Regions from separate parts of the Clostridium sp. FP1 genome, predicted to be linked through region 1. Evidence: riboswitches for the same ligand, from Rfam matches in the RefSeq annotation. Region 1 holds a riboswitch; each other region holds the start of a gene.
What was found. Region 1 has a riboswitch for lysine ahead of G9F70_RS21450 (aspartate kinase). Riboswitches for the same ligand answer to the same signal wherever they lie in the genome.
Positions count from the first base shown of each region.

Region 2: another riboswitch for lysine. It lies ahead of G9F70_RS03015 (hotdog domain-containing protein); the one in region 1 lies ahead of G9F70_RS21450 (aspartate kinase).
Region 3: another riboswitch for lysine. It lies ahead of G9F70_RS05100 (transporter substrate-binding domain-containing protein); the one in region 1 lies ahead of G9F70_RS21450 (aspartate kinase).

Region 1 is NZ_JAAMNJ020000001.1:4,513,907-4,518,479, reverse strand. It holds gene G9F70_RS21465 (class I SAM-dependent methyltransferase) at 1-209, shown strand, start outside; gene G9F70_RS21460 (S-ribosylhomocysteine lyase) at 199-696, shown strand; gene G9F70_RS21455 (PLP-dependent cysteine synthase family protein) at 680-1,591, shown strand; lysine riboswitch at 1,648-1,819, shown strand; gene G9F70_RS21450 (aspartate kinase) at 2,020-3,219, shown strand; gene lysA (diaminopimelate decarboxylase) at 3,245-4,543, shown strand.
Region 2 is NZ_JAAMNJ020000001.1:576,339-580,911, forward strand. It holds gene G9F70_RS03000 (ABC transporter substrate-binding protein) at 1-104, opposite strand, end outside; gene G9F70_RS03005 (helix-turn-helix domain-containing protein) at 497-1,468, shown strand; gene G9F70_RS03010 (GNAT family N-acetyltransferase) at 1,555-2,448, shown strand; lysine riboswitch at 2,531-2,711, shown strand; gene G9F70_RS03015 (hotdog domain-containing protein) at 2,860-3,240, shown strand; gene G9F70_RS03020 (3-keto-5-aminohexanoate cleavage protein) at 3,296-4,123, shown strand; gene atoD (acetate CoA-transferase subunit alpha) at 4,123-4,573, shown strand, end outside.
Region 3 is NZ_JAAMNJ020000001.1:1,027,712-1,032,284, reverse strand. It holds gene G9F70_RS05115 (MBL fold metallo-hydrolase) at 1-500, shown strand, start outside; gene G9F70_RS05110 (amino acid ABC transporter ATP-binding protein) at 657-1,397, opposite strand; gene G9F70_RS05105 (amino acid ABC transporter permease) at 1,415-2,197, opposite strand; gene G9F70_RS05100 (transporter substrate-binding domain-containing protein) at 2,227-3,069, opposite strand; lysine riboswitch at 3,245-3,425, opposite strand; gene G9F70_RS05095 (TatD family hydrolase) at 3,586-4,335, opposite strand.

The DNA of each region.
Region 1 (4,573 bases):
GTCAGTGGGCAAAGGATGAGATGTTTGACGAATGGCTTGGTTTTTCAAATCAGCAGTTGGAAGAGTGGTTAACTGGCGTTGGGTTTGACATAGTGAATATTGAAAATACAAATTTAAAATGCAAAGGATATTCTAGCAAAGGTGAATTTACTGAAACTGGGATTTTCATTGCAGTAGCAAATAAAGGAGGGCTAAATTATGAAATTTAATTCATTATTAATGCAAGAAGAAATGTCTAAGGAAAAGGTTAAAGTTGAAAGTTTTTCATTAGATCACACAAAGGTAAAGGCACCTTTTGTAAGAAAGTGCGAGGTAAAGGTAGGTGAGAAGGGTGATATAGTAACAAAGTTTGATTTAAGATTCATGCAACCAAATGTTGAGTTTATGGATATAGCAGCTATCCATACCTTAGAGCATTTGCTTGCTGGATATATGAGAGAAGTAATGGAGGGAATTATAGACATTTCACCTATGGGATGTAGAACAGGGTTTTATATGATTACATGGAATGATGTGAGTGTGGATAAGGTTATAGAAACTTTAAATTATGGACTTACAAAGGTAATAGAGTCAGAGGAGACACCAGCAGCCAATAAATTTCAATGTGGAAATTATAAAGACCATTCCTTAGAAGGTGCAAAAGAATATGCAAAATTAGTTCTAAATAGGGGTGTTAGCAGTGAAATATATAAATAGCATATTAGATATTATAGGAAATACACCACTTATTAAATTAAATAATTTGGGCGTAAAAGAAGGTGTAAATATCTTCGCAAAACTAGAGGGGGAGAACCCCGGTGGTAGTGTTAAAGATAGAGTTGGAGTTTACATGATAAAAGATGCAGAAGACAAGGGTATTTTAAAGGCTGGATATACCATTGTCGAAGCTACTGCAGGAAATACTGGCATAGGAGTTGCGCTTGCAGCCTTAAATAAAGAATACAAAGTAATATTTGTGGTTCCAGAAAAGTTTTCTGTAGAAAAGCAAACCCTGATGAGAGCATTAGGAGCAACTATTATTAATACACGGAGGGAAGACGGAATGCTAGGGGCTATTGCCAAAGAAAAAGAACTACTTAATGAAATTCCTAATTCTATTTCACTCCAGCAGTTTGAAAATAATGCGAACCCAAAGGCTCATTATGAAACTACAGGACCAGAAATATATGATGCCTTAGAAGGCGAAATTGATTATTTTGTGGCAGGAGCAGGTAGTGGCGGTACCTTTAGTGGTGTTATGAAATATTTAAAGGGAATGAATAAAAATACAAAGGGTATATTAGTGGATCCTTATGGTTCAACTCTTGGTGGTGGTGAAGAGTTTTGTTATGATATAGAAGGAATAGGAAACAATTTTGTGCCTGGAACCATGGACATGAGTTTAGTGGATAACATTATAAAGGTTTCTGATGATGAAGCTTTAAACATGCTAAACCTAATTGCAGTAAAAGAAGGGCTTATTGTAGGTAGCTCTTCGGGGGCTGCATTAGTAGCTGCAATAAAACTTGGAAAAACCATTGAAAAGGGGAATATTGTTGTGATACTGCCCGATAGAGGAGATAGATATTTTAGCAAGAACATTTATAATTAATACTTGTGCTTATAAACATACTGTGATAGACTAAGAACTAATTTAATAAGTAAACTACCTAGGGTAGAGGTGCTATATCTAAAAGTACTTGTTCGGAGCTGACAGGCGAGGATGAATAAGGAAAGGAGCTATAGCCGAAGAAGATATATTTTGTGAAAATATTTTCTGGTTTTACATATAATATGTGTACGACTGTCACTGATTTTTCAGTGGAGAACTACAAGGTACACGAAGTTTGTATAAAAATATGTATTTTTATGCAGCAAAGGTGTTCCTTTGCTGCATTTATTTTTTTTGAAACAATAGCTTGATGTTCCTGGAGGTAATTCTAAAAATATTAGTAGTTGATTTAACGACATTTCACAAAATAGGTAAAATCAATCAGTGCACAAGCAAGTACACTAGATATAAAGGGGAATGATTGAATTATGGCAGTGGTTGTTCAAAAATATGGAGGCTCTTCTGTAGGCACTACAGAGAAAATTAAAGGTATTGCACAAAGTATAGTAAAAAGAAAAAATGAAAACACAGATTTAGTTATAGTTGTATCTGCTATGGGGAAAACTACGGATGATTTAATAGCTCTATCAAAAGGTATAACGCAGGAACCAGATAAGAGGGAACTCGACGCTATATTATCAACAGGAGAAATGATTTCAAGTGCACTACTCGCCATGGCAATTAAGGCTTTAGGATGCGATGCTATAAGCTATACTGCACACCAAATTGGCATTCAAACTAGTGGACAATATGGTAAGGCATTAATTAAGGATATACAAGATAAGAAAATTAAAAAAAGCTTAAAAGAAGGCAAAATTGTAATAGTTGCTGGCTTCCAAGGAATAAATGGAGATGGTGATATTACCACCTTAGGCAGAGGTGGGTCGGATACCACTGCCGTAGCTTTGGCTGTTAAACTTTGCGGTAGCTGTGAAATATATACGGATGTGGCTGGAATATATAGTGTAGATCCTAGAGCATATGGAGAGGCTAAGAAATTAGATGAAATAGAATATGAAGAGATGCTGGAGCTAGCCAGTTTGGGAGCTCAAATAATGCATTCAAGGTCTATAGAGCTTGCTCAAAAATATGGTATCCCTATATATGTAGGGCTCAGTAATAGCGATATTAAAGGAACTGTAATTAGGGAGGTTAAAAATATGGATATGGAAAGTAAACCAGTAACGGGAATAGCAACTAGTGATGAGGATGTGGCAGTAACTCTCCAGCGTATACCTAAAGACGTGAATATATTGGCCACTATATTTGAAGCTATAGGAAGTAAAAGAATTAATATAGATATGATAAGTCAAACGTCGCCTATAGATGGAACCGTAAATGTATCCTTTACAATTCCTAAAGAAAGTTTAAAGGATAGTTTAGAAATTATAGATAACGCAATAGTAGATAATAAAGTCATAGTTGATGAGGATATAACTAAATTTTCAGTGGTGGGGCTTGGAATGAAAACAACCTCAGGAGTAGCAGCTAGAGTGTTTAGGGTTTTTAGCAAAAACAGTATCGAGATTAAAATGATTACTACTTCAGAAATAAGAATTACTTGCGCTATTAAAACAGAAGATAAATTAAAGGCTATACAAGTTATTGCAAAGGAATTTAATATGTAAATAAGCTATAGAAGGAGGGATTCATGTGAGATTTTTTGGTAATATAGTGGACGAAAATAATAAATTAAATATTGCAGGCGTTAGTGCGCAGGCTCTAGCTAAGGAATACGGAACCCCTCTTTATGTAATGGATGAACAGCTTATACGCGGTAATTGTAGGAGGTTCTCTAAAGCTTTTGAAGGTCAGGAAAATGGGAATAAGGTAGCTTATGCGGGAAAAGCATTTTTAACTATGGCTATGTGCGAAATTGTAAAAAGTGAAGGACTATATTTGGATGTAGTCTCAGGGGGAGAATTATATACTGCCTATAAGGCTGATTTTCCATTAAGAAAGGTGTATTTCCATGGTAATAATAAAACATTGGATGAAATTGAAATGGCGATAGAACTGGGGGTAGGAACTTTTGTGGTAGATAATCTTCATGAAATGGAGATTATACATAAAAAGGCAATGGGAAAAGGCATTATGCAACGGATTCTTCTTCGCGTAACTCCAGGAATAGAAGCTCATACTCATGAGTATATAAAAACTGGTCAAATTGATTCAAAGTTTGGGTTTACTGCATTAAATAACGAATTAGAGGGAGTTATAAAAACTGCGTTAAGCTTTTCAAATATAAAACTTGCAGGACTACACTGTCATATAGGGTCTCAAATTTTCGAGTTACAACCTTACAGAGATGCTGTGGGCATAATGTTGTCTTTCATTAAGGATATTAAAGAAAAATTCAGTTATGATATAGAAGAATTGGATCTAGGGGGAGGCTTTGGCGTTTATTATAACAAAGGTGATGAGCCAAAAGAAATAGAGGACTTCTGCAGAGTAATAATCCAGGAAGCTAAAATTAAGTGCAAGGAGTATGGAATAAAATCACCTACGCTTGTAATAGAGCCAGGGAGGTCTATTGTAGCTAATGCGGGAATTACTTTATATACTGTAGGGGCTATAAAGGATATACCAAATGTAAGAAAATATGTGGCAGTAGATGGTGGCATGACAGATAATATAAGGCCGGCATTATACAATGCAGAGTATCAATGTGTACTTGCCAATAGAATAAATGAACCTTGTATGGAGGTAGTTACAATAGCTGGTAAGTGCTGTGAAAGTGGAGATATATTATTAGAAGGTGTAAGATTACCAGTGGTTGATACTGGAGACCTTATGGCTGTACTTTCAACGGGGGCTTATGGATATTCAATGAGTAGTAATTATAATAAAATACGGAAGGCTGCGGTAGTTTTAGTAAGTGAAGGAAAGCATAGACTCATATGCAAAAGACAAACTTACAAGGACATGATTAGTAATGAAGTGTGCTTATAAGTGAAAAAATCGACTTCGTGCCTTGTAATA
Region 2 (4,573 bases), 3.9 Mb from region 1:
GGCTTAGTATCAGGCGATTTGGAAGTACTTGCGGTGCTGCAGCCTACTAGTCCAGATGCCAGAATTACTCCTGCGCATAATAGGGAAATCAATTTGTTTTTCATTTTATATATTCCTCCTTTTAGATAAAAACAAGTTTTTCAAGGCTAGTGGGCATCATAAGGACGATTTCATAAAGCCTAGAGGGTAAATGTTAGGCTGTTCTAACTATTAGCAATTGTATCAATCACTTTTTAGTCTGTCAACAGGACAGCTTGTAACTAAGTAGAACTTAGAAGACGATGGCAATTGACTTAAACGCAGTATGCAACAGTATTTTTTAACTGTTTTTCTATTTATAATTTATTCATTTTGGAGCAGGATTGTACCGTTTTGGGATATTTTTCATGCTTGTCCCATATTTGTGGAAATGTTATAATACACTATAATTAGCAGTTTGTAATACAAAGTATCATAAAGTGTTGTGTTTACTTTGTGAGGAAAGAGGGGTGTCAATATGACTACGAATGAATATCAATTGGGTTTTGGAGCTATGGCAGCCAACTTTGGTTTGGAGAAACGGCCTTACGGTAATGGCATCAAATACAACTTCCCACCCAGTTGGGAAAACGGTTGGATTATGGAAATGCATGCAGCCAAAGGGCTGTTTGTAAGCAGCGCTTGGTTCACTCCAACTAAGACGCTGTCATATACAATGGAGATAGAAAAGCCTTGTATGTTGATATTCTGCGTGGATTGCGGGGATATTACATTTACCCAGAGGGGGAAGTCAGCAAAACACTTGACTCCAATAAATCATGTGATTGTTAATCCTAAAAAGCCACTAAAAATAACCTTCCCCGCAAATGTTCACACTTGCTATACCTGTGTTCTGGTTTTTGAAGAGTTTATTCAAAAATTCCTTGAGTATAGACCACTTGACCCACCTTTTTCAATGGATAATCTAGGTTGTTTACAGGAAACTCATTACAATACCCCAAATATCACCCTTGTTCTTGAGCAAATACGGTGGGGTGTACGAAGCGGTGATATGCCCCTAATGAATTTCGAATGTAAGATGGGTGAGTTATTGTCGTTGATTGTGTGCAATACACAGCGCGAAAGGCCGTGGAGTGATAACCGTCGCAATCATGTGACATGGGAGGATGAACAAAAAACATACGGGGTGAAGGTAAACATAGACCGGGACATATTGAACCCTCCCTCTATGATTGCTATGTGCCGACTTGCAGAGATGAGTGAGACAAAGCTGCGACGCTCCTTCAAGCAACTTTATCATATGACAATCTTCGACTATATTCGCACAGAAACAATGAAGCGGGCAATGATGTTTCTAGGCGCTGATGAACTAAGCATCAAAAACATCGCAGAAAAGTGTGGTTATGAAAGCCCATCGAAATTTACAGCGGCATTTAAGAAAATACATGGCATAACACCCAGACAATTCCGAAAGGGTTTCGGATTGTGATGAAATAAAAACTATAAAAATTTATAGCGCAGTAGATAAATTGCGTTTATTATTTATTGGATAAATGATTAAAAGGGGATGAGCCAATGGAAATTAAACAATTTAAAATAATATCTTCTCAGCAGAAGAAGGAACTATATAATTTCATTAAAAGCACAGATTTAACTTATAATAAAACCTATATAGAAATGACTAAAATATATGAAAGTGATACTTTTAATGAGGGAGACACTGTTTTTATACTATTTGATAGGGGGCAGATCAAAGGAAGCATAGCTGTAATAACTAAGGAAATCAGTATTAAAGGAGAAGCATTTATTACAGATATTTGTGTTGAAAGAGAAAATGCAGAAAAAAATTTATGCTTTTTAATGGAGAGAATAGGTAAATGTTGTAATGCATGCACTGCCAAAAATATAAAAATTGGTATTCGTAAAAATGAAGTACATCTCATCCCATATATTCGTAAATTGGAATTTACTCATATTTATGATGCAGTAGTAATGAAATATAAAAAAGATGAAAATATGGTTTTAAAAGTAAATAATAATATGGACCTTAGGCCTCTTTGTATATTAAATTCACATGAATATATGAATATTCATAATGAAACCTTTAGAAATAGTCCTAATGGAGGAACTATTGATGACCTGGATGTAAAGGATTATATAGTTCAATATGCTAATAATGAGGATTTGATTGGAATATGTTTTGAGCAAAATAATCCATGTGGTATATATGAGCTTTCTATAGATGGGAATACAGGATGGGTTGATACTCTAGGAATTGCGCCTATTTACCAAAAAAGAGGGTTGGGAAGTGCATTAATAGTAAAATGCATTAAAAAGCTATGTGAGAAAAATTTAGATGAAATTAAACTTTTAGTAATTACATCTAATGATATTGCAGTGAACATGTACAAACGGATGGGATTTGAAGAGGAAAGTGTATTTTCTTATTGGTTCGAAAAAAAATATTAATTTTTTTGAAGAAAAGTATTGTATTTGAATTATTAACAGATTATAATTCAATTGAGAACAATAAATTAAAATTTAATAAATTCACATAAATAGAGGTGCAAAAAAAGAGGTAGTTTTTGAATGCTAAGGATATGGACATCCAATATCAAAAACGAAGGATTTATTTGCCGAAAGAGTATTTTGGTTCTTCAAGATATTCTTGGGGATAGAGAGTAGTATTTCTATCACTGCCATAAAGATTTTTATGGAGAGCTATTTATGTAATGAAAAGTAATTTTTCATTGCATTAATAGGTTGAGTACTTCTGTTAATTAAGGCACTGAAAATTCAGCGCCTTTTTTTTATTTTTAAAATAAAAGCAGCATAAGTATTGCAATCCTGACAACTACAATAAAAGAGGAGGAAATTAAAATGAAATCGTTAATCAGATTGAGAATGAGTGCGCATGATGCACATTATGGTGGAAATTTAGTGGACGGGGCAAGAATGCTTCAATTATTTGGTGATGTAGCTACAGAACTTTTGATTTTAAATGATGGTGATGAAGGATTATTCAAAGCATATGATGCTGTAGAATTTTTAGCACCAGTGTATGCAGGAGACTTTATCGAAGCTGTTGGAGAAATAGTGAAGGTAGGAAATTCATCAAGAAAAATGATTTTTGAAGCAAGAAAAGTTATAGTACCAAGACCGGATATAAATGATTCAGCTTGTGATGTATTAGAAGAGCCAATAGTAGTTTGTAGGGCCAGTGGAACTTGCGTTGTTCTAAAAGATAAGCAAAGAAAATAACGCTGAATGTAAACTTTTTCATTTAGTAATTGATATTTAAAGAGGGGGTTACAACGTGGGAAAATTAATTATTACTGCAGCTATATGCGGAGCAGAAGTTACAAAAGAACATAATCCAAACGTACCATATACGGTTGAGGAAATAGCAGTAGAAGCTGAAAAAGCATATAGTGCAGGGGCTAGCATTATTCATCTACACGTAAGGAAAGACGACGGGACACCTACTCAAGATAGGGAGAGATTTAAAGCCTGTATGGAAGCTATTAAGGAAAGATGCCCAGACGTTATTGTTCAACCTTCTACAGGCGGAGCAGTTGGTATGAGTAACGCAGAAAGATTACAACCTGTTGATCTAAAACCCGAAATGGCAACTTTAGATGCGGGAACCTGTAATTTTGGTGGAGATGACGTTTTCGTAAACACCGAAAACACTATTAAAGAATTTGGCCAAAAGATGATGGAACTTTCCGTAAAGCCAGAAATAGAAGTTTTTGATAAGGGCATGATAGACATGGCTATAAGACTTCAAAAGAAAGGCTTTATAAAAACTCCAATGCATTTCAATTTTGTTATGGGTGTAAATGGAGGAATTTCTGCAACGCCAAGAGATTTGGTATTTATGGCAGGAAGCATTCCAGCGGGAAGTACATACACTGTATCAGGTATAGGTAGAAGCGAATTTCAAATGGCAGCCATGGCTATTATTATGGGTGGACATGTAAGAGTTGGATTTGAAGATAATGTATATATTGAAAAAGGCATACCAGCTAAATCAAATGCAGAATTAGTAGAAAGAGTAGTTCGACTTGCAAAAGAGCTGGGCAGAGAAATTGCTAGTCCAAAGGAAGCAAGAGAAATATTAGGTTTACAGGGGGAGAAATAATGAATAAAGTTGTATCTTTAGAAAGAGTCAGACCGTTACTTAAAGATGGAATGTCAATAATGATAGGTGGGTTTTTAGCCTGTGGAACACCTGAAAAGATGATAGACTTATTAATAGAAACAAAGGTTAAAGACTTAACTATAATAGCAAATGATACAAGTTTTATAGATAGAGGTATAGGTAAACTTATAGTAAATGGTCAAGTGAAAAGGGTTGTAGCTTCTCATATAGGAACAAATGCTGAAACAGGAAGACTTATGACAGAAGGAAAAATGGAAGTAGAACTTGTACCACAAGGAACATTAATTGAAAGAATAAGAGCAGCGGGAGCTGGTCTCGGTGGAGTGCTTACGCCTACAGGAGTTGGTACTATGGTGGAAGAAGGAAAACAAAAACTTACCATTGAGGGAAAAGAATATTTATTAGAACTTCCAATTAAAGCAGACCTAG
Region 3 (4,573 bases), 3.5 Mb from region 1:
CAATAAATACATTAACCAGCATACTTTTAGATGAAAAATTTACAAAGCACATTGGAAATAGAATACTATTTAATAAAATTCATAATAACTGTACGTGTACTATATTAGATTGGAATGTAGAGTTTTTTGATATTAAAAGCACTAAACAACTTCAGTTTGGCTTTACCACAATCCTTAAAAACGGAAAAAAATTAGCATTTTTAGGAGACGAGCCTTATAAGGAAGCTTTACTTAAATATGCCAATAATGTAGATTACCTCTTTCATGAAGCTTTTTGTTTGTATTCAGAAAAGGATATCTTCAAACCTTATGAAAAACATCATGCTACAGTAAGGGACGCATGTGAAACCGCCTCTAAATTAAATGTAAAAACCTTAGTTATGTTTCATACTGAAGATAAAAATATATTAAGCAGAAAAAAACTATATATTGATGAAGGTAAGGAATTTTTTTCAGGGAATATTATTGTTCCTGATGATTTAGATATTATTCAACTGTAGATACTATGAACTTAGCAAACAATAACTAGTTGCTTTCAGTGAAAAAAAAGGGCTAAGAGATTTCTCCCTTAACCTAAATATTCTTTTTCAAAGGCATGGATTGCTTTTAATTTCCTTTTTGCAAATACATATATTTATCATCCTTCACAAATTATATTACATCTGCTTTAATGTACGCTTTAAGAATTCCTTGGTACGTTCCTCCCTTGGATTATTGAAAATTTGCGCTGGACTTCCTTCTTCTGCTATGACCCCTTTGTCCATAAATACTACACGGTCAGATACTTCTTTTGCAAACTCCATTTCATGAGTTACTATTAACATAGTAAGACCAATTTGCGCAAGTTCCTTCATAACTTTAAGAACTTCACCTACCATCTCAGGATCAAGGGCTGATGTTGGTTCATCAAAGAGCATCACATCTGGTTCCATAGAAAGTGCTCTTGCGATAGCCACACGTTGTTTTTGGCCACCTGATAATTGTTTTGGTTTTGCATTAACATATTGCTCCATTCCAACCACTTTCAAATATTTCATAGCTACTTTTTCTGCTTCCTCTTTGGAACGCTTTAACACTTTTATTTGTCCAACCACGCAGTTGCTTAAAACATTATGATTATTAAATAAGTTGAATTGTTGAAACACCATACCAAGCTTTGTACGGTAGGCGTAGATATCATGTTTATCATCTAAAATGTTTTCTCCTTTATAGATGATTTCACCACCACTAGGTTTTTCTAGAAGGTTAACGCACCGAAGAAGAGTAGATTTACCAGATCCAGAAGAACCTATGACGCAGACTACTTCGCCTTTATTTACTGAAAAATCAATGTCTTTTAACACTTCATGATTTCCAAATGATTTGCTTAAATGCTGTATATTAATTATTTTTTCCATACTTCCTACTCCTTCGCCTAATATTTATTCTCGTCACTATTTCTTGTTCTACGACACATATCTTCCGGAGTTTCTACCTGCATTTGATTAGCATACATAATATAATTGTCCGGACCATCTAATTTCCTTTCAATGTAGCGCAAAATCCTTGTTATTGTGAAGGTCATTATAAAATACAAAATACATGCAACAAAAAATGTTTCAAAATATCTAAAATTATTTCCTGAAATTGATTTTGTTTGGAAATATAATTCTGTTACCGAAATTACATTAAGTACTGATGTATCTTTTATATTGATTACAAATTCATTACCCGTTGCTGGTAAGATATTACGAATTACTTGTGGTATTATTACACTCGTCATAGTTTGAATATGATTCATACCTATAGCATGAGCTGCTTCAAATTGTCCTTTATCGATAGAAACAATACCACCACGGATAATTTCTGACATGTAAGCCCCTGTATTAATTGAAACGATAAAAATTGCTGCATATAACCTATTCATATTTATACCAAATGCTAAAGCAGATCCGTAATAAATTACCATTGCTTGTACAATCATAGGCGTTCCACGGAATATCTCTATATAAACAAAAAGAATAGCATTAACAATTTTAAGCATGACTCTTTTTATTCCTCGCTGGGGCATTGGAATAGTACGTACAACCCCTATTAATAAACCGATTATGGAACCTATAATAGTACCCACCATGGAAATTAAGAGTGTCGTACCTGCTCCACGTATGAACATTGGCCAGTTATTTGAAATGATTTTTACTACCCATTCAAAGCTCATCTTTCTCCTCCTTATATCATAAATAAATACTATTTAGCTGATGGTTGGTTCTTTATTGCAGCATCCATAATGTTTTTACGATCTGCTTTTGAAATACCAGCTAATGTTTTATTGATTTTCACAGTTAAATCACTACCTTTTGCAATCCCTACAGCAATTGACGTATCCGCGTCTGTTGTAGTAAATCCACTTTTAAATTCTACCATTTTAAATCTTTTATTTGCAGCCTCCGAACTAACGCCTTCAGGACGTTCTGATACGTACCCATCAATCATTCCTGATTCAAGAGCAACTCTCATGGCAGGAAAGTTGTCCATAGCTGGTTCCTTGTTTACGCCTTGAATTTGATCTATTACTGAATAGTGGAATGTATTTAATTGGGCAGTTATTTTTGCTCCCTTAAAATCCTTAATAGAAGTGGCTGCATCATATTTTCCACCCTTTTTAACAAGCATAACTAAATCTGATTTATAGTAGTTATCCGAGAAATCAATAACCTCTCTACGTTTTGCTGTGGGTGACATACCTGCAATAATTGCATCTACTTTACCCGAAGCTAATGCTGGTACAAGACCATCCCACTCAGTTTTAGTAATAACCAATTCTTTTCCTAAATCTTTGGCAATCTTTTTAGCGATTTCTACATCATATCCGCCTGCATATTCTGAGCCGCCTTCAATTTTAACCCCACCATTAGAATCATCCATTTGAGTCCAGTTAAATGGTGCATATCCGGCTTCAAGACCTACTTTAAATTTTCCACCCGCCTCTTCTGCTTTTGCCTCTTTTGAACTACTGCTTGACCCACATCCTGTTAAAAGCATAACTACTGATAGATATGCTACTATTAATAATGATAATTTCTTTTTCATAACTACTTCTCTCCTTCTTTTGTACTAGATTCATATAATATATTTAAATTAAAAATGCCACCCTTACATTAGGTGGCACTATTTAATCCTCTTAGGAATTTCCCCAAACAAAAAAAGACCTGAGATAAACTCAGGTCTCAACATGCATAGTTGTCCCTAAACCTCTTCTTTTCCCAAATGAGATAGCACAACTCAATAAACCGGGAAGTTTATTGAGACAGTCCTGCAACTCTTAACTGCAGACCCAGCAAATAATATTGAGATTTTATTTGCTTCGGCGACCTTTCCTTCTCTCTAGTATCAATGCTTCTCAAACTCCACTAAAGACTGTTAAATGTCGCGCCTCTACCCCACATATAAAAGTGAGGTCTTATAAAATTATATTGTTTAGTGTATAACAATATATTAAATTTGTCAACCTGCCTTACCTCTTTTTTATTGATCGTTATTTTTCTACTCAATTGCAATATTTTCAAATAGTTATGAAGATTATGCTCTCTATTATTTCATTAACTCTTAACCCTGGATTTTAATTCCAGTTAATTCAAAGAAATTATCTTCTAATACTTTTAATAATCTCTCAGTGGAAATTGCTTTTCTCTTTGAAACGCTTTTTATAACATTAATTATTACTCTAGGATAGCCATAATCACCATTTACCCATTCTAAAGCTGTTGGTCCATCAGTCTCCACAAGTAATCTATCTATTGGAATCCTAGCTAATATTTCTTCTGTTAATTTAGAGTAGTCTATATCAACACTTATAGTGAAATAGCAACCTAGCTCTATAAATTTATCTAAGGTTTTAATATCACCACTATACCAATGAATAATTACTTTACTATAGCTATAATGCTTAAGAATATTATATATTTCTTCCTCTGCACCTTTTGTATGTATACATATAACTTTATCTCTTTTAATACTTTCCTCTAATATAAAATTGAAAATCCTTCTTTGTGCCTCATAGGTACCGTTATCCTCTGCCCAAAAGAAATCTAAGCCTATTTCCCCTATAATCTTGCTTTCTTCAATATAAGGGATTAAATCTTCAAGCTCCCCCTTATATTCCGCTGCCTTCCATGGATGTATTCCAAAGGTAGCTTTAATATATTGACTCCTTTTGCTATATTCCTTATTTTTTAAGTAACTCTCCATATCCATACCACTCGCAATAGTTAGGATTTTAAGGTTATTAATTTCATTAATAGCATACTCTATCTTGTTATTAAAGAAGTCTAAATGACTATGTGCATCAATATACATTACTTTCTCCACTTCCTTTAAATATTCTATTTTGAATGAAAAGTCGTAATGTTAGTTATCCAAATACTGATACATATCCATTGGAATCCTATCAATGACTTCTCTCTCAATAATATAATTTATAAAATTACCATCTCTCCTTTTACGAAGCACCCCCGCTTCATGCATAATTTTAATTGATATTATAAAACCTTAGCCTTCCCCTTTGGCTTTTGATTAACTATTTAGTTAATCAAAT